One region of the Chryseobacterium sp. PCH239 genome, then DNA from elsewhere that is predicted to be linked to it. Evidence: riboswitches for the same ligand, from Rfam matches in the RefSeq annotation. Region 1 holds a riboswitch; each other region holds the start of a gene.
What was found. A riboswitch is a leader RNA that binds a small molecule or an ion and turns the genes downstream of it on or off. The one in region 1 is predicted to bind cobalamin.

Region 1 (6,255 bases):
GAAAAGAGAGGTTTATCTGAAAGAGGTTTCCAATAAATTCGGGCTTTCTGAGCAGAGTCTTTTCAATGAACTGGATGTTCAGAAGCAGATCACACAGAATCAGACCCATCATGTTCAACAGCAGCAGAAAGAGAAAACAGCCGCTCCAAAGATGGAGGTTGTGCCTTTGGATCAGGAAAAAGAAGATCCTTTTCTGTATGATGTATTGTTCATGGAGAACAAACTTGTTGAACACATGCTGGCATTTGGAGATATTATTCTGAAACGTAGAAATGAACAAGGAGAAGAATATCAGATTACAGTAATTGAGGAAATTCTTCATCATTTTGAAGAAGAGCAGTATGAATTTTTAGTTAAAGGGAATGAAATCATTATTACTCAGGTGAGGGAAGGAATTCAAAAAGATGAGTTGAGAAGTGGAAACTTTTTTGTATCTTTTATGGACGAAGAAATTACCACAAAGGTTGTAGACGCTCTGATCCCGTTGGATGAGCTTGAAAACTGGGCTTCCAGAAATATTTATCCTCCCAATTACGGTGATAAAGTGGCAGATCAGATCAAGGGAGATGTTTTGCTGCACAAATTCAGATATATTGATTATTTAATTACAGAAACAGATAAAGAGCTGGATGTGTACAGGGATACTGATGAAGGAAAGTACTATGAGCTTATCAAGAAAATTACGTTATTGAAACAGGCTTCCATGCGATTGAGTAATATCATTGAATATTCACCTATCAAAGGAATCTATGGTAGAAAACGGTAATTTTTAAGTCAGTTATTTTAATATTCTGTGACAAAAAGTCCTATAAAATTTTAGGAATAAATATTGTAATTTAAACTTCGAGAATATTTAAAAAATAATACATAATAGAAATATGGACATTAAAAAAGAATTCAGAGATTTCTCTGTAAAACATTTAGGAAACAACGGTTTGGTTACCGATCAGTATATGGGAATGTATGGGCCTACGAATCTTACTCCGTACATCATGGAAGAGAGAAGATTAAACGTTGCTCAGATGGACGTTTTCTCCCGTCTGATGATGGACAGAATTATTTTCCTTGGAACAGGTATTGATGATCAGGTAGCAAACATCGTTACGGCTCAGCTTTTATTCCTGGAAAGTGCTGACCCTTCAAAAGATATTCAGATCTACATCAACTCTCCTGGTGGTAGTGTATATGCAGGTCTAGGTATTTATGACACCATGCAGATCATCAAGCCGGATGTAGCGACAATCTGTACAGGTATGGCTGCTTCAATGGGAGCTGTATTACTGGTTGCCGGAGAAAAAGGAAAACGTTCTGCGCTTAAGCATTCAAGAGTAATGATCCACCAGCCTTCAGGAGGTGCTCAGGGAGTTGCTTCTGATATGGAAATCAACTTGAGAGAGATGTTGAAACTGAAGCAGGAGCTTTATGAAATCATCGGTCATCACTCAGGACAAACGTATGAGTGGGTAGAAAAATCTTCTGACAGAGATTACTGGATGACTTCTGAAGAAGCTAAAGGTTACGGAATGGTAGATGAGGTTTTACAAAGATCCACAGAGAAAAAATAATTGATGATAACATCATCAGAAAACCGCACCAATCTGGTGCGGTTTTTTTGTTGGATTATATTTTAATCACTCATTTTATATTCGCTGGAGGGGTGGCAATAATTCAAAGAATTTTTGACGGGGCGGTTGTAACAGTATATTTTATCCATATCCTCACAAAAAAAGCGCCTTGAGGCACTTTCTCTATTTCTTAACAATCTTATGTACCGTAGCACTTTCAGCTGTTTTAATCTCCACAAAGTAAACTCCTGAGTTTAAAGAATGAATATCAATCTTAGTAACCTGAGAAGTCATTATTTTTTGTCCTGTCACAGAGTAAATATTCACTTCTTTCAGTTTCTCAGCCGTTTCAATCTGAATGAAATCACTTGCCGGATTTGGATAAATATTGAATTTTTTCTTGGTCACAGAAGAAATTCCTAAAGTCAGCTGTGCCTCGGTGGGGGTAAATGGTCTTCTTTGCCCGAAACTTAATCCAAACCAGTCATTGTTACTCAGTTGAATCTGAGAAAGATTGGCTTTTGTTTGCCAGCTTGATAGATCTTTTCCTTTATATAACTTCCAGCTGTCTGATCCGGAAGTATTCCCAGTAAATGAATTCAATGTTAAATTAGTAATCTGATTATTCGCTGATGCAAAATTGAAATAGGAAGCTTGAGACTGGATCAGTTGTAACGCCTGTTCAGCAATTATGCTTCCGTTATATTTAATTCCAAAAACAAAAGAATTGGCATTTCCGTTGGCATTATCAGTTCCGAAATCAATAACGACAAGACTTTTATTAGTTCCGCTTCCTACCCAGTTTGTAACCTGCGAGGGAACAAACCAAGCAGAACTGTAGGCTGGAACTGGTGGGGAAGGCATTGTAGGAGGGGAAAAACTATAAGAAGCTCCATACCATCTTCCGTCCACTAAAAGATCATTGTTCACACCATTATTGAATGCCATAGTTGATGGAGTGTTTCCTGACCAGGTTGACCAATAGTCGTCAAGGCTGGGAGTATGATGATTGTAATTTAAACTGTACAGAAATCCGGATGGTATTTCAATTTCCATTTTAGGTTCTGCAGCGGCAATAGCAGTAATCATGTCTTCCATGGTTAAGCCATTTCCGTCAAAACGGTATCCCCAAGCATAAGAATTTGGGGTGCTGTCATCATTAAAGTCTGCAATGAAATATGCTTTTTTAGAACCGGTTCCTACCCAAAATTTAATGTCGTTTTCTGTGAATTGGGCCGACAATACCTGCATGCAAAGCAGTAAGAAAAAAAGATAGATTTTTCTCATGATATAATTAATTTAAAGTTTTATTCCCGAAACTTATCTTCAGAGCAGAACTAATTCTTTCTCTGAATCTGGTGTTTTAAGGCAGGTCTCCTGGCTCACATCTTACAACTTCCTTCCCGGATTTTCAGATCCAGTGGTTTTTGTGCAGTAAGTTTAAACAGTTTACAGTTGCGGGTACAGCTCAAGATTTGAATATTATTCTCACTTGATTCCCTATTAATGGACATTGTTCAGCCTTAAAACGCTGCAAATATATCATATAAATTGATAAGTCTGTTTTGTGAATTATTTTCCTTTAAAAAATGATTTTCAAATTGATTAATAATTTGGTTGGATTGTTGGTTTTTCATTTTTAAATAGATTCTTTTCTTATTTATCTTCAATGCATTCTGTCTGTTCAATTGTTAAAAAACAATTATCATTGTATTTAAGATCAGTTTACAATCAAGTCCTATTTTCGCAGCCATAAAATAGCATATGAAAAAATTACTATGTTCTGTGGGTATACTGGCTGTATTGGCTTCATGTAAAAGTGATGACGATACCGCAATGGTTAATCAGGATATTAATTATTCCAAACTCCCTCAGGAGTTTCCATTTTCAAAACTGACTACGATAAACGGAGTGGATGTTATCAACGGAGGTTTTGGATCCGGAGCTGCGGCTCATCCTACCAGAAAAGGCGAATTCTATGTCATTACCGATAGAGGACCTAACACCGACTTCCAGAATGGGAAAAAGTTTCTTACTCCTAATTTTACTCCAACCATTATGCATTTTAAAATCAATGCTGACGGAAATGTAGAGGTCATCAAATATATTAAACTTAAAAATCCATCCGGACAGCCTATTACCGGACTTCCAAATCCTGTTGGAATGGGGAGCACAGGGGAAGTAGCATATGATGCTTCCGGAAATGTCTTAGGTACTGATCAGTATGGTCTTGACAGCGAAAGTATTGTTGCTGCCGCTGACGGTACATTCTGGGTTTCTGATGAATATGGACCGCATATTGTACACTACAGTGCTGATGGAATGGAGATGGAAAGAATAAGCCCGATCGGAGTAAATACAGGATCAAGAAAACTACCTGCTGTTTTAGCGAAAAGAAGAGCCAACAGAGGAATGGAAGGACTTTGTATGAGCCCGGACGGAAGAACGCTGGTAGGAACCATGCAGTCGATGATGTATGTTCCCAGTAAGGCATTGGCTACCAATAAAACTTTAACGAGAATTGTCACATTTGATACGGTTACAGGGCAGACTAAACAGTTTCTATATAAGCAGGAAGGAGGAGCTTCTGATTCAGTGTGTGATATTACCGCATTAAGCAATAATGAATTCCTGGTGATTGAAAGAGATGGAAATTTCGGTTCTCAGGGAGGAATAAAAAAAGTATACAGAATCAATCTTAGCAATGCAACAGATGTAAACGGAGCCGATATCACCGATGTGGACGGAATGAAAGTTAACGGAAAAGCTTTAGAGCAATGTTCATGGGATGAAATTACCAATGCCGGAATAAAAGCTGTTACCAAAACATTAGCCGTAGATCTGGTAGCAAAACTGGGTTATGAACATGATAAATTCGAGGGAATTGTTTATTTAGGAAATAATAAACTGGCTGTTTTCAATGATGATGACTTTGGAGTAGTGGATGATGGAAACGGAAATCCAAAAGCTAAAATTTTGCCTAAAACGGGTAAAGTAGACAAAGGAACAATGTATGTAGTCGATATTCAATAATTAGATTTTTTTAACGGAAAAGCGGCGGAATCGAAGATTCCGCCGCTTTTTATTGGATAATATATCAATCCTCTATTAATTAAAAGCTTCAATAATCTTAGAGAAATCCTCTAATTTTAAAGCTGCTCCTCCGATAAGACCACCGTCGATATCCGGCTGAGAGAAAATTTCTTTTGCATTGTCTGGTTTTACAGAACCTCCGTAAAGGATAGAAACCTCGTCAGCAACTTCCTGTCCGTATTTTGAAGCAATAATATTTCTGATGTGAGCGTGGATTTCCTGAGCCTGCTCAGGACTAGCCGTTTCTCCGGTTCCTATAGCCCAAACCGGTTCATAAGCAATCACTACTTTTTTGATTTCTTCAGCAGAAAGCGTGAAAAGAGCTACTTCAGTCTGGTTTTTTACTACCTCAAGGTGCTGTCCTGCTTTTCTCTGCTCAAGAGTTTCTCCGTTACAGTAAACAGGAATAAGACCTTTGTCAAGAGCTAATTTGATCTTTCTGTTACAGTGAGAATCTGTTTCTCCGTGATATTGTCTTCTTTCAGAGTGCCCGATTAATGAACCGGTTGCATCAATGGATTCCAGCATATCTGCAGAAATTTCACCAGTATAAGCGCCGCTTTCATGCTCGCTCATATCCTGAGAAAATACTCCGATTTCATCCTTTTCAAAAACGTCTTTTGCCATCATCAAATACAATGCTGGGGGAGCAATCCAAACCTCACAGTTCGTTGCATTGTTGTTTTTATAGCTTAGTAACTGAATCATTAATTGTTGTGCATCAATTACATTTTTGTTCATTTTCCAGTTTCCTGCAACTATTTTTCTTCTCATAAGATTTAAATATAGATTTATTTATTTTTTAATTTTCTTTTTGCAAAACTTATTACTTAGTAATCCCTTCCAGTTTAAACATGAAAGCATATACCAAAGCTACATCCTTCAGATAATCAAACCTTCCGGAAGCGCCACCATGGCCATATTCCATATCTGTTTTCAATAACAGTACATTTTTGTCCGTTTTCATATCTCTTAGCTTGGCAACCCATTTCGCTGGTTCAAAATATTGTACCTGAGAATCGTGTAATCCTGTTGTTACCAAAAGATTCGGATAGTTTTTCTTCTCTACATTTTCATATGGAGAATAAGATTTCATATAAAAATAAGCTTCCCTATTATTGGGGTTTCCCCATTCGTCATACTCATTGGTCGTAAGTGGAATACTAGTGTCTAACATCGTATTCACTACATCTACAAATGGAACCTGTGAAATAACCCCATTCCATAAATTAGGACTCATATTGGCTATAGCACCCATCAGTAAACCACCTGCACTTCCTCCCTGAGCGTAAAGATGCTTAGGTGAAGTATATTTTTCTTTAACCAGATACTCTCCGGAATCGATGAAATCGGTAAATGTGTTTTTCTTTTTCATCATTTTTCCATCTTCATACCATTGTCTTCCCATTTCCTGACCTCCGCGGATATGAGCAATTGCATATGCAAAACCCCGGTCCAAAAGGCTCAGTCTGGTGCTGCTGAAACTGGCATCCATAGAACTTCCATAGGAACCGTAAGCGTAGAGTAGAAGAGGGTTGTTCCCATCTTTTTTGAACCCTTTTTTATAAACAATGGAGATTGGAATTTTCGTTCCGTC
Region 2 (6,255 bases), 1.0 Mb from region 1:
TTATCGTAGATCAGGCAGATGCGGTAGCCGGAATTGTTTATCTTAATCTGGATGGCGTTCCGAAAAACAATTACAAAAAAATAAGATTTGGATTAGGTGTGAGTCAAAAAGCGTATTTGCTGGGACAGGACGGACAGGCTGAATTCTGGACAAAAGCCAAGCAGAAGGGAATGTCCTGGTCATGGGCTGCCGGTTATGTATTTGTAAAACTGGAAGGGAAATACGGTACAGATTCTCCTTCAAAAGAATTTATGAATCACACAGGAAATATGGGAAATACTGCAGCCAACAATACACCTGATCTGTATTGCGAAATTACACTGAATCTTCCGACAACAGCAAGGGTAACGGCAAAAATTCGTCCTTCTGTCCATATTCTTGCAGACCTGAACCAATTTTTGAGCGGAGATAGGACACTTACACTTAGCACAGCCAATGATATGCTGATGGGTTCAAACCAGCACCTGGTAGATGTTACCAATAATCTTACAAAAATGTTTAAAGTAGACCACGTTCACAATGATTAATTTTTTTGTTAAAACGATACTGGTTCTGCTTGTATTTGTATTGAGTTGCATTTCATGTTCTGATGAGGTGATTCAGCCATTGGAAAAAGATGAAGCCTACAATCTTGAGTTTCCTTCTTATTTTCCGGAAATGACTTTTGATACATCCATTAATCCGGTGACCAAAAATGGAGTGGAGCTGGGACGAAAATTATTCTATGAAGGCAGACTTTCAAGAAATAATACCATTTCATGCGGTTTCTGCCATATACAGGAAAATGCTTTTACCCATCACGGTCATACGGTAAGCCATGGGGTAGACGACAGAATCGGAATCAGGAATGCACCGCCCATCCAGAATATGGCTTTTTTGAAAAGATATATGTGGGACGGAGTGATTCACAATCTGAATGAGCAGCCCATCAGCCCGATTACTGATGTGAATGAAATGGACAGCTCCATACCGGAAGCTATTTCGAAAATAAAAGATGATCAGAAGTATAAAAAACTGTTCAGAGAAGCTTATGGAGACGAAACCATTACCGGCGAAAGAATTTTAAAAGCATTATCACAGTTTATGGCTTCTTTAATTTCTGCAGATTCAAAATATGACCGGTTCAGACAGGGAAAAGAACAGTTGACTTCAATAGAATCCCAGGGAATGACATTATTCAATCAGAAATGTGCTTCCTGTCATAGCGGAGAGCTGTTTACGGATGAGAGTTTCAGAAATACCGGAATGTATTACAATACAGAATTCAAGGATGCAGGTAGATACAGAGTGAGCCTGAATCAGGTAGATTGGATGAAATTCCGTGTTCCGAGTCTGAGAAATGTAGAATATACCGCACCTTATATGCATGACGGAAGGTTTTATACATTAGATGCGGTACTCAATTTCTATTCGGATCAGGTGGAAGATAATGTTAATCTTGATCCACAGCTTAAACAGAATGGTCACATAGGAATTGCTATGAACAGCCAGGAAAAACAATCCATCATTGCGTTCCTGAAAACATTATCGGATAAAAGTTTTATATCCAATCCAAAATTTGCAGAATAATTTATAAAAAACATGAAGAAGATTATATTGATAGTAAGTTTGATCCTGTTGAATCAGTATCAGGCAAAAACCATCAGAGACAGTGCTTATGTTGCTCCCGAAGCGCTTAACAGATTCGATTTTGATGATGATTGTGATGCCTGTGGCTGTGCAGCAGGAAATGGATCTTCCGGCTTTGAATCTTTGCTGAATCCACAGTTTATCGGAATCAAATACTTTGCACAGCATTACAAAGCCAAGGAAAACTTATTTGTAAAAGACCTCACGCAGGATCAGTATTTCAATACGTTGCAGCTGTGGGGGAAGATTCCACTGACTAAAAAACTAAGTGTTTATGCAAGTCTGCCCTTCCATTTCCATGAAAAGAAAACGATGCAGGGAGATATCAGAATCAATGGAATAGGAGATTTAAACCTGATGGGAATTTACCAGCTGATGAGCTCTAAAGATAATTTCCATCATCTGAGCGGAGGTTTGGGCTTGAAAATTCCACTCGGGAAGTTTGATGAAAAAGGGGCATCCGGTGTCAACCCAAGCTTTCAGCTGGGAACCGGAAGCTGGGATTATCAGGCGGCTTTGAATTATAAGTTTCAGAAAAATAAAGTAGCCGTACTGGTTAATACAGATTACACCATTAAAACAGAGAACAGGAAAAATTACCGTTTTGGAAACCAATGGAACTATGCAGCAACAGGTTTTTATCAGGTTGCAGGAAATGAAAAATCTATATTCTCTGTAAAAACTGGAGTTCAGGGTGAAGTCTACGCCCAGAACAAACAGTTTGATGAGGCACTGCCGAATACTGCTGGTAGTGCTTTGTACGGAAAACTGGGATTTGAAGCCTCTTACAAAAAGCTGAGCCTGGGAAGTGAAATCATGCTTCCCATGTACACGCATCTGGCGGGAGGAGATATTGAAGCCAAATCGAGATTCAGTGTTTTCCTGAATATTGGCATTTAAAGCGAAACCCCCAATAAATGATGTTAAAGCTCCTTCGGGAGCTTTAATTGTTTATAAATCATGATTTTAGTTGGGGATTAGGAATAATTATTTATCTTTGCCGGAATTTGGTGAGCCGTAAAAAGCTCTTAAAAGGGAATCCGGTGAAAATCCGGGACAGACCCGCTGCTGTAAGCTCCGCACCAAAGTTTTTGAAGAATATATCCACTGTTTTTTAATGGGAAGGATTTCAAAAATGGAGTAAGTCAGAAGACCTGCCAGACAATAATCGTTTGACGCTTTCGTGGAATAAAGCTTAGGACATCAATGATTCTGTGCAGTGACAGCTGTGCTTTGTCGTTGTATTCTTATACCCCATTAGCGTCTTCATTACCCTAAATGAGCTAATGGCAGCAAAACTAATTACTTCTGCAATTCATAAAGCTGTTTTCACAATATTGGTGATTACATCTCAACTTTTATCTTCTCAAACCAAGAAGAAGGACAGTCTTCAGGAAGAGACGATTAAAGGAATTAATCTTTACAAAAAGAATTTTAAAGAAATCCTTCCGGCACAAACGCTGCAGGGAGAACAGCTGGAAAGACTAAACAGTCATTCCGTTGCAGATGCACTGCGGTATTTTTCAGGCGTTCAGATTAAAGATTACGGAGGATTGGGTGGTTTGAAAACCATCAACATCCGAAGCATGGGAAGCCAGCATGTAGGGGTTTTTTATGATGGAATTCAATTAGGAAATGCTCAAAACGGACTGGTGGATCTGGGAAGGTACTCTTTGGATGATCTGGAAGAAATATCGTTGTATAACGGACAGAAAAGTGAAATTTTTCAGCCAGCAAAGGACTTTGGCTCTTCTGGGTCTATCTATTTACAGCCTAAAACACCCGTATTTAAAGGAAATAGAAAAACCAATTTGGTGATAAGAGCAAAAAGTGCATCTATTGATCTCTTTAATCCTTCATTCCGATTGGAACAGAAAATTTCAGACAGGGTTTCTGCCAGTTTCAGTGGCGAATTTATGCAGAGTGACGGAATTTACAGATTTCGTTATGCCAAGAAATATCCTGATGGGCAACAAGCCTATGATACCATTGCAAAAAGACAGGACTCAGATATCAAAGCAAAACGTTTTGAAACTTCTCTCAACGGAACTTTAAATAACGGAAGTTGGAATATCCGTGGCTACGGTTATATTTCAAACCGCGGAATGCCGGCACCTATTGTTAACGGGCGCTTTGAAGGAAGAGGAGCGAGGCTTTCCGATGAGAATTATTTTGTACAGGCTAATCTGAGAAAAAAACTGTTCCCGAAATTTGAAACACAGCTTAAAGCAAAATTTGCTTACGATTACACCCATTTCATGGACACAGTTCGTTCGCAGTCTATTATTTATACCGATAATACCTACATCCAAAGGGAACTTTATCTTTCCTCTTCCAATATTTACTCAATCACTCCCAATTGGGATGTCAGCCTGAGTGGAGATTTTCAGTATAATAACCTGGATGCCAATCTGGATAATTTTTCTTATCCTACACGTTACACTACCTTGGTAGCATTGGCAACAACCTATCAGTGGAACAGATTCAAAATTTTGGGAAGCCTTTTAGGAACCTTTACTTTTGAAGAAGTAAGAAAAAATAAAAGACCGGGAGATGCCAGAGAGTGGACACCTGCGGTGTTTATGAGCTATCAGCCGGAAAAAATTCCGGAGATTACTCTAAGGGCTTTCTATAAAAGAATTTTCAGACTTCCGACCTTCAATGATTTGTATTATACCAATATCGGAAATACCTATCTGAAACCGGAATTCACCAATCAATATGATTTAGGATTTACTTATCAGAAGAATTATAACAACCGTTTCTTTAAAACATTTTATGCTAAAGTAGACGGTTACTACAATAAAGTACAGGATAAAATTGTGGCAGCTCCGAACGGAAGCATGTTCCGCTGGCTGATGATGAACCTTGGACTGGTTGAAATCATTGGTGCAGATGTGAATGTACAGACTGAAATGCAGCTTGGAAAAGTAACCCTCCGACCTTTGCTTTCCTACACCTATCAAAGCGCGAGAGATATAAGTGATCCGGAAGACACGTTTTATCGCAATCAGATTCCTTATACCCCATGGCATAGTGGATCTTTCAGTCTTATGGCAGATTATAAAGACTGGAGTTTCAATTACAGTGCAATGTACGTAGGAGAAAGATATGACGTGAATCAGGATAACATTCAATACAATTATGTGCAGCCCTGGTATACGCACGATTTGTCTGTTCAGAAAAAATTCAACTGGGCGAATCATCAGTTTAAAATAAGCCTTGAGATGAATAATATTTTCAATCAATACTATGATGTTGTCCTCAATTATCCGATGCCCGGAAGAAACTTTAAACTTATTCTAAACTTCACCCTATGAGAAAACTAAACTTTTATTTTTTATTTCTTGTATTAGCTTTTCTTACTTCATGCCGTACAGATGAAATTATTGTCCGTCAGGAAGTGGTAGAAGGGCTTCCTTCAGAAAATACAGCAATAAAAGGCTTCTATATGCTCAATGAAGGGAATATGGGGAGTAATAAATGTACCCTTGATTTTTTTGATTACATCAAAGGGACCTATTACCGGAATATCTACGCAGAAATCAATCCCAATGTCGTAAAAGAGTTGGGGGATGTAGGAAATGATATCAAAGTTTATGGAAGCAAGCTCTATATCGTTGTCAATGTTTCCAATAAAATTGAAGTGCTGGATGCTAAAACGGCCAAACGTATTACTTCTATTCCATTACAAAACTGCCGATACCTTGCTTTCAAAAACGGAAAAGCTTATGCCAGCAGCTACGCCGGACCTGTAGCGATTAACCCGAAAGCACCGAAGGGGAAAGTAGTGGAAATTGATACGGCTTCTCTTTCCATCCAGCGTGAGGTAGTGGTAGGATATCAGCCGGAAGAAATGGAAATTGTGGGTAATCAGTTGTTTGTGGCCAACTCCGGAGGATATAAAGCTCCCGATTATGACAATACTGTTTCGGTAATTGATCTGAATACTTTTACCGAACTCAAAAAAATAAATGTTGCCATCAATCTTCATCACATTAAAAAAGATAATTACGGTGATCTCTATGTAACCTCAAGAGGAGATTATTATAATGTTCCTTCCAGTCTTTATCTCATAGATGCAGCCACGGGAACAGTCAAGAAAGATTTCCATCTCTCTGTGAGTGAAATGACAATCGTAAATGATAAACTCTATTTCTATGGAAATGAATTCAATTACAACACCCACAGCTATAAAAAGACATTTGGAATCATTGATGTAAAAACAGAACAGATCATTGCCAACAGAATTTTTGATAAAGAATATGAAGATGCCATTAAAACCCCTTACGGCATTGCCGTAAATCCCATCACAGAAGATATCTACATGACAGATGCCAGAAATTATGTATCCATGGGATTTTTGTATTGCTTTGATAAAAACGGACACTTTAAATGGAAAACGGAAGGGGGAAATATCCCTGCCCACTTCGCTTTTTTATACAAATAACCAAACTTTAAAAAATGAACAGAAATAGCTTTACTTATTTGAAAATCGGATTTCTATCCTGCTTCCTTGTAGGAGTGATAGCCTGTAAACATGATGATGAAAATGAATTTACATTTAATGGACTTGATGATTCCTATACCATTGAACGTTTAAAGGTTTTGAGTATTCCTACCAAT
Region 3 (6,255 bases), 2.4 Mb from region 1:
TTTTAAAAATTTATTGCTGCATACACACTATAATTTCTTTTGGGTAAAGGATAGAAAGAAACCGTTTTGTAGTATGTATTGGTTAGATTATTCACTTTGAACCCTAAGGTATATTTTTTGGCTAAAGTTGCAGAGATTCCCATATTTAAAAGAAAATAAGGATCTATGGCATCTGACCTTTTTTCGTCACTTGTAGTATACGTAACGCCATTCAGCTGCCCCTGTGCGAAAAGTTTAAAGAAACCATATTCATAATCTATATTGGCATTTCCTCTGTGCATAGGAACGTAAGGTCTCTGCATTTTCGTTTCTTTATCAATAGACTTTGCATAATAGTATCCAGCATTGGCCCGGATTTTATGATTACCCCATTGTTTGCTAAAGGACAGTTGGGATTCTAATCCATAGGATTCAACTTTATTGACATTGAATGCCTGCCAGTATCCTTTAGCCGTTGGAAGCCATGCAATAAGATCTGTGATGTTCATATAGTATGGAGACAAAGTAAGTCTGAAATCTCCTGCTTTGAACACATTCGTCATATCGAGCTGGGTAGAGGTTTCCGGTCTCAGGTCTTTATTTCCTCCCGGTTCATAATAAATATCATTAAAGGATGGAAATCTGAAGTTTTTTGATACATTAAGGCTTACATCATACCATTTTGCTGCACTCCATTTTCCGGAGAACGAATACATCAACGGTGACTTCACATCTTCCACAAAATCTTTCTTGAATCCACCCTCAAAACGCAGATCTTTTGTTGCAAAATATCTTAACAATCCTGAAACAGAACCAATATTTCTGCTGACGCTGGATATTCCGTTTTGGTATCCTTCTCCTTTATTAACCTGAAACTCTCCTATGATATTAAAATTCCACTTTGAATTCAGGAAATAATTAAAGTCATTTTTAAAGATATAATTTTTCCCGGTTCCACTACTTGATTTAGGCTGATTTAACGAACCAAAAAATTGAAAATTCTCTTCCGTATAAGCTGCTTTAAGGGAATTACTGAACTTTGTTTTGTTCCAGTCCCAGGAAAGAAGGCTTCTTACACTTTGAGTTTTATATTTCGTTTTTGTTCCCGTTTCTTCATATACAGGAAAGCGTTGTGAAGAATCAAAAAACTGGCTCTGCCACGAAATTTTATGATCGTTTGTGATTTTATAGGATGCTCCTACATTGAACGTTGTATTGTAATAACTTCCGTTTCTGTTGATATAGTTCAGGTCACTTACCTTATAATCATTTTCACTTACAGAATAATTTCCAGAAGCCTTAAAACTGAACTTATCATTGCTGTAAGAACCTTTTATAAAGTTATTATAGGTATTAAAAGAAGCCACTTCAGAAAATAAAGAACCATGGAAGCCTTTATTAAAATCCAGGGTATTATTCAGGTGAATACTTCCCCCGATGGCACCACTCCCATATACTACACTTCCACCACCAGCTTTTATACCAATCTGATCATAGCCGAACAAAGCAATATTATTAATATCTCCCTGTCCCAGAAAATTAGAATTGATATTAATTCCATTCCACACAAAAGCAGTCTGCTGAGCGGTAGTTCCCCTGAAAGAAGGTGAAGAAACGGCACCACGGCCATTTTCTTTGATAAAAACCTGTGACTGAAATCTCAGAAGTTCAGAAAGATTACTGGAGTTTTTCTCAGCATCTTCTGCCGAAATTATTTTTACGGGATGAAAAAGTTTCACCCTATTCATCTGATTGTCGAAGACATAAACAGTATCGATGGCTTTCTCTTGTGCAAAAAGAAAACAGCCATAAGATGAAAAAAGCAGTACTAAAGATCTTTTTATATCCATACTTTTTTACTTTTCCTCCGAAAGCAATATGTTTTTTAATTATAATTCCGGCAGGTCTCCTGACTTTCGCATTCTGCACCTTCCCGTTATTAAACAGTGGTTTTTTGCAGAAACTTGAGTTGCGATTTACAGTTGCGGGGACAGTCCGGGAGTTACACCCGATTCCCTTTTCATTCCAAAATACTGGAAACCAAAATTTTTGCAAAGATAGTTTTTTATATGTATTCACCAAAAACCAGACTTTTCTATACAAAACATGCTATCCTTTTGCTATATACACAAAAAAGAACGGCCGCTTTCAATATTGAAAACAGCCATTCATCCCACTACTTTACTATTTATATATGTTATTTTTTAATGAATTTATAAGTCTCTTGTTTTCCTCCCTTCATAGAGTATTGCAAAATATAATCTCCTTTTGACAGGGATGAAACATCAATCTGCCCTTCTACCGAATCAAATGATTTTACCTTTTGTCCCACCATATTATAAATTTCGGCTTTCTCTATTTTTCCTGTTCCTTTAAAATATAGAATATCAGTCACAGGATTAGGATAGACACCCATATTATTTTTCTCTTTCACTGCATCATTCACCGATAAAAATTGAGAAGTATCCAGATAAAAAGCGATCATCTGCCCTGAAGCATTCGTCCCTGATCCGGCAATTTTCTTTCCGTCCTGTGAAATGGCCAAGGGAAGCCCCATGGTTACTCCATTCGTTGCAATTCCCAAAGAGGCTGCATAATCATTCAGATTGATCCTTCCGGTAGCAGAAGTCCAGATAAAACCTTCCCCTGACATAGGAGGTGCTCCAAATGCTCTATAATACCCAATTACTTTTTTTCCATCCGCAGAAATTCCTGTTGCTCCTCCTTTGAAGCTGAAAGAAGCATTAGGATGCGTTATGTAAGTAAGTCCGCTTGCAGCATTCCAGACATAGGGATTAGGATTTGCTGAGCCTATGATTGTATTTCCATCTGCAGAAATTCCTCCTGCTTCCCCTACATTATTTCCATTATTATCAGTAATAAAAGTTTCTACTCCATCCTGCCATTTAGCCCCACTTCTTGTTCCGTTTGGCTCATCCTGCCAACCTACAATTACTGTTCCTGCCGCATTGATTGCGTTTGCTCTGGAGCTGCGTCCTGCAACGATACTTCCCAGATCTACCATTCCGTTTACTTCATCCCATTTCACAGCATGTGCGTTTGCAGCAGTAAGAAAACCTAAACCTACAATCGTGCTTCCATTGGTAGTCATCCCCCAGGTTGAACTTACACTACCGTCCCATCCTGTAGGAACAAGCCCGCCTCTGTTTACCCAGGTCGAAGTAGCTACATCATAGGTTGATATTTCATTAAATCCCGTTGCTGCATTTGTTATAGAGGACGAAATTTTGGTTCCGTCATTCGAAACAACAGTTCTACCCGCTGCCGGATAACCGTTTGATATAGAACCTATCTGTACAAGTCCTCCTGCTGCATTCCATTTATATATTCCTCCTGCGCTTGTATGCATGCTTACCACTCCATTGTCAGAGACTGCCCCTACATTATAATTTCCCAAACCTATTACCGTAAGCTGAGCTTCTGCAAAACCAAATTTCAGAAAAAGACAAGCTGTCAACATTTTCATTGATACTTTGTAAAAATTTTTCATATTTTATTATATTTAGCGTTTCGAATTGGTGAAAACAATATTAATACAATATTCACCTTGCCAAAAGAAATTGGCTTTCATAATTCGTGAATTTTAAAAGAACTTATTATTTACAAGACTGATAACTAAATAGATACAAAACAATATTTTGAATATGGATTTTACCAGAATTATTCAAAAAAACACAAAAAGCAAATTAACGAGACAAAAATTATTTCAAACTTTACTGTTTATTTTTATTTTCTGCTCCCTTACCACCAAAGGGCAGTCCGGTCCGGACTTCAATATGTTAGCAGATAAAGCATTTCTGAAATTATATCAGAATCCTGACGAATGCATAAGTTATACCCAGGGAATTCTTGTGAGTGATCAAAACGCGGAACACAAAATTGTACTTCAAAATATTATTTCACAAGCTTTTGCCATGAAGGGGGAATATGTACAATCTGTCAATATTTTCGCTCAAAAAGAAGAGCCTGATCAGAAAAACGATCTTTCTTATTGTATGCAGGTCTTCAGTGATTATAACCTTGCCGATCAGTATCAGAATCTGGGTTTGTACAATCAATCGAAAAGAATTATTTCTCATCTCTTGTCTGATCAGAAGCTTCTTAAAAGCAATAGTCCGGCATTAAGAATTACCACTTCAAAATTATATCAGCTTCAGGCATTGAACTCGGGAATCAACAGAAACTATCCTGAAGCCTTAAAAATTCTAGATCAGAGTAATCAATACCTTGGCGATTATAATGAAGAGAATAGAATTTTAACAATTGAAAACAGAATTTTCAGATCTTCCTATCTGCTGAAACTAAATAAACTACCTGAATATAAAACCCTTATAGACAGTATTATTACAGATCTTGAACATCAGAAAAACCAACCTTTTCTTTTAGCTCTGGCCTATGAAAACCTCTCCCAATATTATTTTCTGAGACAAGATTATGCAACAGCTATTGAAAAACTGGAAGCAGGTCTTCAATTGATTGAAAATCTTCCTTTTAATAATTTAAAAATTAAAATCTACGAATCACTTTCCCGTAATTACTACGCACTACATAATGATGCAAAATACCATCAGTACAATAAACTTTACAATGATGTAAAAACAAAAACAGATTCCAGCTCAAAAGAAGGAATACGATACCTTGTGAAGCTTGTGGAAACCAATCAAAATAAAAATATTGAATTTCAGAAACATCTGCTTCTAAGATCTTTCTGGTTTCTAATCCTGATTTTATCTTTGATCATTCTGGTTTTGCTTACTTATTTTTTACTCATAAAAAGTAAAAATAAAGACTTAAAAAAACAGTTTGATTTCTTTGAAAAACAGATCAGTCAAAAATCTCAACCCATCATTTTACACAAAACAACTCCAGCGACAAAAGATCCTGGCACAACAAAAATATCCAGGGAAAAAGAAGATGAAATTCTCCAAAAGCTGGAAGAATTTGAAAAATCCGACCGGTTTCTGAATAAAAACATGTCTCTGTCTCTGCTTTCCTCTCAAATGGAAATCAATACAAAATACCTTTCAGAAATTATTAATAATAAGGAAAAAAACTTCAACGGATATATTAACAAGCTTAGAATCAATCATATTGTACAGTTATTAAGAACTGATTCTACTTTTCTTAATTATAAAGTAAGTTATCTGGCAGAATATTCAGGATTCTCATCACACAGTGCATTCACTACTGTTTTCAAATCTGTTACCGGAATGTCTCCCAATGCCTATATTCAGGAAATCAGTAAAACAAAAGCCTTATGAAATTAATTTTTAAAATAATAGTGTTGCTAGTTGCCTTTTGTAATGGTATGAAGGCACAAAAGACACCTGATAGTATCTTACTAAGAAAGGCCAAACTTGAAATTTACGACAACCCCGATAATACCATCACAATCGGAGAACAATTATTAAAAAAATCTCATGATATCAAAACTTCCATTAATCTTTATATGCTGCTTTCAACAGCCAATATTGCTAAAAGAAATTTTGAAGAGTCTTTACAATATATTTTAAAAGCAAAAGAACTGTCTCAGAAAACCAATGATGCCAGAAGCCAGGCAGGTGTTCTCATCTCAGTGGCGATCCAATATCAGCAAATGGAACTTTTCAACAAATGCTTAGAAACACTGAATGAGGCAGAACAGTATATTGCAAAAATTCCTGAAAAAAATCCGGAGAAATATATTGAAACGGCTGCAAGCTACGCAATAAGAGGAATGGTATATAAAAGTCAGTCTAATTCAGAAATTGCTCTGGAAAAATTCCTGATTTCTATACGAAATTATGAAAAGGTTCCCATAAAGAAAACCACTTACTCCAATATGAGTGTGGTATACTACAATATTGGGTACTGTTATCTGAACCTTAATGAGATTGACAAGGCACAAGAGTCATTTTTACAGTCTGTCAGCTATGCCCGGAAGAATTATGGTAAAAGTCTGGAAGCATTCGCTTTGAAAGGAATTGCTGAAATACACAAACAAAGACATGAAAATCAAACAGCGATAAGCCTTTTACTAAAAGCTGAGGATCTTTCTAAAAATACCGGAGATATTATCCTGAACGAAGGACTTTATAAAGAATTGGCTGAGAATTATCTTGCTATGGGACAACAGAATCTCTATCAGCAGTTTAACAAAAAACACATGGAAATGAGATTTAAAAGAAAGCAGAATGAACTGAAATCTATTAATCAGGTGATCGACAACCACAACAAGGAAACAGCTTTGAAAAGTGAGAAACTGAAATCTCATTA
Region 4 (6,255 bases), 2.2 Mb from region 1:
CTTTAATGATAATTTATTCTGAAGCTGATTTTGTTTTACTGGACGAACCCTTCCATAGTCTTTCTCCGAAAATTTCTGTAGCATTGAAAGCTGCCATCATTGAACAGTCTGCGTATAAGGGATTCATTATTTCTGATCATAATTATCAGGAAGTTCTTGATATTTCACACCAAATATTTCTTCTGCGTGAAGGTTATCTAAAACAAATACAAGATTTAAAAGAACTGCAGCGGTATAATTATCTTCCGAAAAGCATTTAATTTATATATTTGAGGGATCAAAAAATTTTCATGATGACTTTCATAAACAAAGCATTCTATTTATCCGCTTTCAGTATTTTATCTATTGCTTTTGTAAAAGGGCAGACTAAAGTTCCTTTTGGAGTTGTAAAAGCTGAAGAAGGATATGCCAACGTACGTGTACATAAAGACGATTACCGAAAAATTGTAGACAAGATCCGTATGCGTAAAGGAGATGTATTTGTTTATGTAAAACCTGCTCCCGGAGAAACAGAATGGATCTGGATCAAATATCCGGAGAAACAGGATGACGACAAACCTTTTGTACGGTATGAAACTCTGGATAAAGAAGGAATGGTAAATAAAGGGCGTATTGCTTATGTAGACCAGCTTCCTGCCTACACTCCATCTAAATCTAAAAACGGAAGATCTCTTATTTTTACTGACAATTCTGATCCTAAGATTCCTACTGCCCAAAGAAGCAAAGTGGTGATTGATATTTATCCTTCCAATGCAGGATACCGTAAAAAGGAAAAAGATGCCGAAGGAAAAATTCTTACGATTGATAAAGTAAAACCATGGGGAATTGGAAATGACCTTCCGGAAGGTATGACCGAAATCAAATCCATCAGAGTACAGCAACCCGGAAGAGGATCTGTTTTTGTAAGAGAAGCCATCAAAAATATGTTCCAGCCTACCATGGATTTTGAAAACGTTGGAGTAACCTCACTTGACAACGATAATATTTTTCTTTATATGATAAACGGTTCAGGAGAAAACAGATACACTACTCTCTGGACGATTAAGAAAGGAAGAGTAATCAGCCAGATTATTTACCATAATCCGGAATAAATTCATTATTTTTGCATTCGAAAAGTTTTTACGCTTATTCATCACAGAAATTGGTTCTGCATCACTGCAGATTAAAAGGGAACCGTGTGAAAATCACGGACTGTCGCGCAACTGTAAGTAACTGAAGTCTTTATCAAAGATCCACTGTGCGAGGCATGGGAAGGAGATAAATGATGTTACAAGTCAGGAGACCTGCCTTTTTCTTAAACATGTAACTTTCGCGATTTGAAGTTGTATTGATCTGATGGATTGTTTCAGGAATTCTATAAGTTCCTGTTATTATTCTGTTGTTTCCAATCATTTCCTATCGCTTTAATTAATAATGATATATGACTACAGAAGAAAGAATTGAAGCATCCGAAACCAGAATCTTTAAAGCGGTTTTCCCTAACACAACCAATCACTATGATACCCTTTTTGGAGGTACGGCGATGCAGCTGATGGATGAGGTAGCTTTTATCACAGCAACCCGTTTTGCCAGAAAAAGAGTGGTAACGGTAAGCAGTGACAAGATCGATTTTAAAAAACCTATTCCTGCCGGAACCATCGTTGAGCTGATCGGGAAAGTTTCATACGTGGGAAAAACCAGTATGAAAGTAAACGTTGAAATTTACACCGAGCAGATGTATTCCTATGAAAGAGAAAAAGCAATTATTGGTGATTTTACTTTTGTAGCGATTGACGAATTCAAGAAACCAATCCAAATACTATAAACAATAAAGTTTCGGGCGGCCAGAGGCCGCCCGAAACTTTTCCATTCAACACAACATAGTATATCTCAACCAAAGAATGATTGGACTTCATTTGTTTTTTTATTTACTTTTAGCATGGCAAAAAAATTATTTTTACATTGCTGTCACTAAAAACTATAGAAGAACCGATATTTCATGAAAAAGATTATTGTAATCATTACCCTTATCCTATCCATTACATTAAGAGCACAAAAAGACGTTAAAATTGAACTTTCAGAAAGTTACGAATTAGGAAATATTATTCTGGCCCTCACTGAATATGGCAGAACAGATCCTTATGACGTACAGAAAATCCCACCGTATTATGATGAAATCATCACGTATTTTGAGCCTGTAAAAGATCATCCTTTACTAAAAAAAGTAAATTATTCAAGAAAAGATTGGAAAAAATTCTTAGGCTTCCGAACTGATTTCTATGCATTTTCTTTTGATGAAAAAGGCTTACTTAAAAGAGATTTTCCTTTCAATTCCTTTGGTCCTAAAGAAGTAGATGAAAATCTGGAGCTCATCAATGACTTTGTAAAGAAATCAAATTACAGAACCTTTTATAAAAATCATCAGTCGTTTTACAATACTTTAATTGCCAATTACAAAGAGTATTATTACATCAATGATACTTATACTTTTTTGGATAAAATAGCAAAAAGACCAGCCAATGAAACAGATAAGAAATACATTATTGCCATATCTCCTTTGGTAGGCGGACAGAATTGCCACAGGGATATCAATAGCTCCTTAACTGTAGACTTTCCAAATATCGGAGAAGATCTTATCCTTGGAAATTTAAAAGGTAACCTCGCAAGAAGGATTCTTGATAATCACACCGTATTTTCAGAAATCGATCATGGGTATGTAAATCCTATTTCAGATCAGTACTCAAAGGAGATAACGGAAAGCTTCAACCTTACGAATTGGGATAAAAAATCAGGATACCCGGGAATAAATTCATTCAATGAATATATGACATGGGCAGTTTACGATTTGTTCATCAACGAAAAATTTCCAGAAGAAAAAACAGACAGTCTTTCAGCGATTTATCATAAAGTGAATATCCGACGCGGTTTTATTGCTCAGAATTTATTCTCGGAGAAGCTTATAGAGCTTTATAAAAAGGAAAAGAATCTGGAAAAATTATATATTCCATTATTAAAGTGGACGAAGAAAACAGGAAACAAAATTTCCCAGCCTTCCGTTGTCAATTCCAATAATAAAGACTTTGAGAAAACTGATCTCAATAATATCGTGGTACAATTCACACAGCCTATGAAAAAAACAAAGACTCTTCAGCTCAAATTATATGAATACATTGATGGAAAAGAAACCCGCAATACCATCATTATCGTTAAAAATCCGGTCTGGTCTAAAGACGGGAAAGAAGTGAAATTCAGCCTGGATACTTCTTATAAAAATTTTGTACTGGGATTTTATGTACATAACAGTATGGCTGGATTTTATTCAAAGAAGGGAATTTTATTAAATCCCGACAATTACTTATTACTAGCCTCTTAAAACATTTCAGATGATCTATAAGAAGACCCTGCCCAATAAGCGGGCAGGGTCTTCTTTTTTCAATTATTTCAGTACTTTTTCTGTTTCCAGACTTCTGTTCAGCAAAAGCTCAAAAGCCTCTCCCATTTCATCAGATGCTCTGCTGATTGCATTTTCAAGCATATTTCGAATTTGTCTTTCTGTCACTCCAGCTTCAGTCCAGCTTTTTCCGGAAGTATGAGAATTTAAGATAAACGGCATGATTCTGTCAATTCCACATGCAAAGATAGCATCCGGAGTTTTCTCATCTTCAAACTCAAGCCATAAATTAAAGAATTCTGTACGTAAAGGTTCATCCAGAATTCCAAAGATTTTCTGAGCAGAAGCTTTCTCTCTTTCGAACTTTCCTACCATTGCCTTTTCATCAAAAATAAAAGTGTCTCCGGCTTCAATCTCCACAAGATCATGAATGGAAAGCATTCTTATCACTCTTAACAAATCAATATCTGCACGGTTTTTAGCATACGGATAAAGGATCTGAGCCAGAATAATAATCTGCCATGAGTGTTCCGCTGTATTCTCTCTCCGGGAATCGTCTGCATTATAATTTCTTCGCTGTACATTTTTAAGTGCATCTACTGCCAGAATAAAATCGATCTCTTTCTGAATTTTCATCTTACTTCTTATTTCTGTTATATTGATCAGACGGATATACCTTTGTTTTGGTAATCCATTTATTATTTATCTTTTCTTTAGTGGTCACTTTTACACTACCTTCAATGCTCATATCCTCTTCTTTTTCAAAGACTTTATCAAGTCCTTTATTCGGAATTACAACATATTCTGATGTAAAAATATCACAGCAGCCGGACTTTCCATAAGAAATTAGACGTTTACGCTTGGCATCAACATCAAAAATATCCAGACCGTTTGAACCCAGCTCTGTAAGTTCATCACTTTTTACAAACCCTAATCTTGTCTTGTTGAAGACATATACATCATAAGATGCCCCGCTATAATTTCCCATATTTCCGTTCCTTATGGCAACATCTTCCGTTCCATCGAAATTAAAGTCATCTATAATTACGGCACGCTGATCTTTTAAAAGGGGGATCAATTTCCCCTGGATCGGTTTTTGACCTTGTTCTGTATACAAAACCAGATCCTCTGAAACAAAAGTCTGTACTTTGCTGTTTTTATGATCAAACAATTCCACCGTTCCCTTTCCTCCGCATCTGTCATCATAACAATTTTCTACATGGATGACAGCATCATAACTTTTTGATACATTTTTAACCTCAAACTGATATTGCCCGAAACATAAGGGACCTAATAAAAGAAATGCCGATAAGTGCCAGTACTTATTCAAAATATTCATGGTAATAGTAAATGATTTAGGTGTTTTTATTGCTAACAAAAATACGAATCATAATAGCGATCTCAAAATCCCGGTCTCATTATCTGTCAGAATTACCCTTTCAATAAAAGTGTATTCATAGATAAGAAGCTGTTTCCCGCTATCCGCTCATACTCCTCGCTCCTGCCTAAAGCCATAGCTGCTGTGGGGTAACCGCTGCTATCGGGGCTATGACATGAGTAATCTGTAATGAGTAATGGGTAATAATTAATAAAAGATCATTTTTTCTATCAATTTTATTTAAAAATTAAAGATTTCTGAGCTATTTTCTGTTAAAATTCATTTTACGCAAAATTCAAGGCAAAATTTATTTAATTGATTTTCAATATTTTAAATAATTTATTTTAAAAATTTCACTACTTTGTATTGCATAATACCATTTTATTTACATATCTTTGTAATGTAAAATTAGAATAGGCTCAACTAGCTAGGGGCATTTTTCTAAAAATATAACTAATTAACAAAACTTATCAAAGATGAATACCGAAAATACCAAAGCGCAAATGCGAAAAGGAATTCTGGAATTCTGTATTCTAAGTCTCATCAATAACCGTGAAATGTATGTTTCTGATCTTATTGACGAACTGAAAAAAGGAAAACTGGATGTAGTGGAAGGGACCCTCTACCCTCTTCTTACAAGACTTAAAAACGGAGAGTTTCTCTCTTACAGATGGGAAGAATCTACAGGAGGACCACCCAGAAAATATTATCAGATCACAGAAAAAGGAAAACTTTTCCTGGATGAACTACTCAATACATGGAATGAACTGACAGCCTCAGTAAACCAAATCACCCAACAAAATTAAAAAACAAAGCTATGAACAAGACACTCTCAATAGGACTCGCAGGTTTTTCTTTTACCATAGAAGAACACGCATATATAAAGCTCAGCGATTACCTGAATGCACTGAGAAGCTCTCTGGATGCTTCTGAGGCTGATGAAGTAATGCATGACATAGAAATAAGAATGGTGGAGATTTTCAAAGATTCTTTAGGAAAACGTGAAGTGATTAACGATACCGATGTAGAAAAGGTAATCGCACAAATCGGAAGCCCTGAAAAAATCGAAGAACAGGAAGAAGCTTATTTTTCTGAAAAAACATCTGCCAGAAAAGAATATTCCGGATCCAATTATACCGATAAAAAACAACTGTTCCGTGATCCGGAAAAACAAAAAGTAGCAGGGGTTTGTGCAGGTTTAGCTCAATATGTAGGAATGGATATTACTACCATGAGAGCAATCTGGCTGGGAATCTTCATACTAGGAATTTTTACAGCAGCCATTTCCTCTTCTTTAATAGGCCTTTTATATGTAATCCTTTGGATCGTACTTCCAAAAGCTGAAACAGCAGCAGATTTCCTGAAAATGCAGGGAAAGCCTATGAACTTCGACAATCTTAAGAATGAGTCTAATAAATTGGTACAATTTGCCAATGAATCTACTCAGAGGGTCGGAGAAATCTACAACGAAAACAAACCTTATATCAACAATGCAAGCAGCGGAGTT

Region 2: another riboswitch for cobalamin. It lies ahead of KBP46_RS12970 (TonB-dependent siderophore receptor); the one in region 1 lies ahead of KBP46_RS07950 (T9SS type A sorting domain-containing protein).
Region 3: another riboswitch for cobalamin. It lies ahead of KBP46_RS20625 (TonB-dependent siderophore receptor); the one in region 1 lies ahead of KBP46_RS07950 (T9SS type A sorting domain-containing protein).
Region 4: another riboswitch for cobalamin. It lies ahead of KBP46_RS21305 (acyl-CoA thioesterase); the one in region 1 lies ahead of KBP46_RS07950 (T9SS type A sorting domain-containing protein).

The regions. Positions count from the first base shown of each region.
Region 1 is NZ_CP073027.1:1,755,167-1,761,421, reverse strand. It holds gene dnaG (DNA primase) at 1-766, shown strand, start outside; gene clpP (ATP-dependent Clp endopeptidase proteolytic subunit ClpP) at 879-1,565, shown strand; gene KBP46_RS07950 (T9SS type A sorting domain-containing protein) at 1,749-2,852, opposite strand; cobalamin riboswitch at 2,915-3,106, opposite strand; gene KBP46_RS07945 (esterase-like activity of phytase family protein) at 3,330-4,598, shown strand; gene tpiA (triose-phosphate isomerase) at 4,674-5,432, opposite strand; gene KBP46_RS07935 (S9 family peptidase) at 5,485-6,255, opposite strand, start outside.
Region 2 is NZ_CP073027.1:2,779,773-2,786,027, reverse strand. It holds gene KBP46_RS12985 (MbnP family protein) at 1-527, shown strand, start outside; gene KBP46_RS12980 (cytochrome-c peroxidase) at 520-1,569, shown strand; gene KBP46_RS12975 (transporter) at 1,582-2,529, shown strand; cobalamin riboswitch at 2,621-2,806, shown strand; gene KBP46_RS12970 (TonB-dependent siderophore receptor) at 2,916-4,949, shown strand; gene KBP46_RS12965 (YncE family protein) at 4,946-6,079, shown strand; gene KBP46_RS12960 (hypothetical protein) at 6,094-6,255, shown strand, end outside.
Region 3 is NZ_CP073027.1:4,470,819-4,477,073, reverse strand. It holds gene KBP46_RS20625 (TonB-dependent siderophore receptor) at 3-1,829, opposite strand; cobalamin riboswitch at 1,861-2,039, opposite strand; gene KBP46_RS20620 (T9SS type A sorting domain-containing protein) at 2,177-3,490, opposite strand; gene KBP46_RS20615 (AraC family transcriptional regulator) at 3,645-5,261, shown strand; gene KBP46_RS20610 (tetratricopeptide repeat protein) at 5,258-6,255, shown strand, end outside.
Region 4 is NZ_CP073027.1:4,627,642-4,633,896, reverse strand. It holds gene KBP46_RS21315 (ATP-binding cassette domain-containing protein) at 1-260, shown strand, start outside; gene KBP46_RS21310 (hypothetical protein) at 291-1,091, shown strand; cobalamin riboswitch at 1,126-1,306, shown strand; gene KBP46_RS21305 (acyl-CoA thioesterase) at 1,421-1,804, shown strand; gene KBP46_RS21300 (DUF4932 domain-containing protein) at 1,979-3,352, shown strand; gene KBP46_RS21295 (HD family hydrolase) at 3,416-4,006, opposite strand; gene KBP46_RS21290 (hypothetical protein) at 4,008-4,709, opposite strand; gene KBP46_RS21285 (PadR family transcriptional regulator) at 5,225-5,554, shown strand; gene KBP46_RS21280 (PspC domain-containing protein) at 5,566-6,255, shown strand, end outside.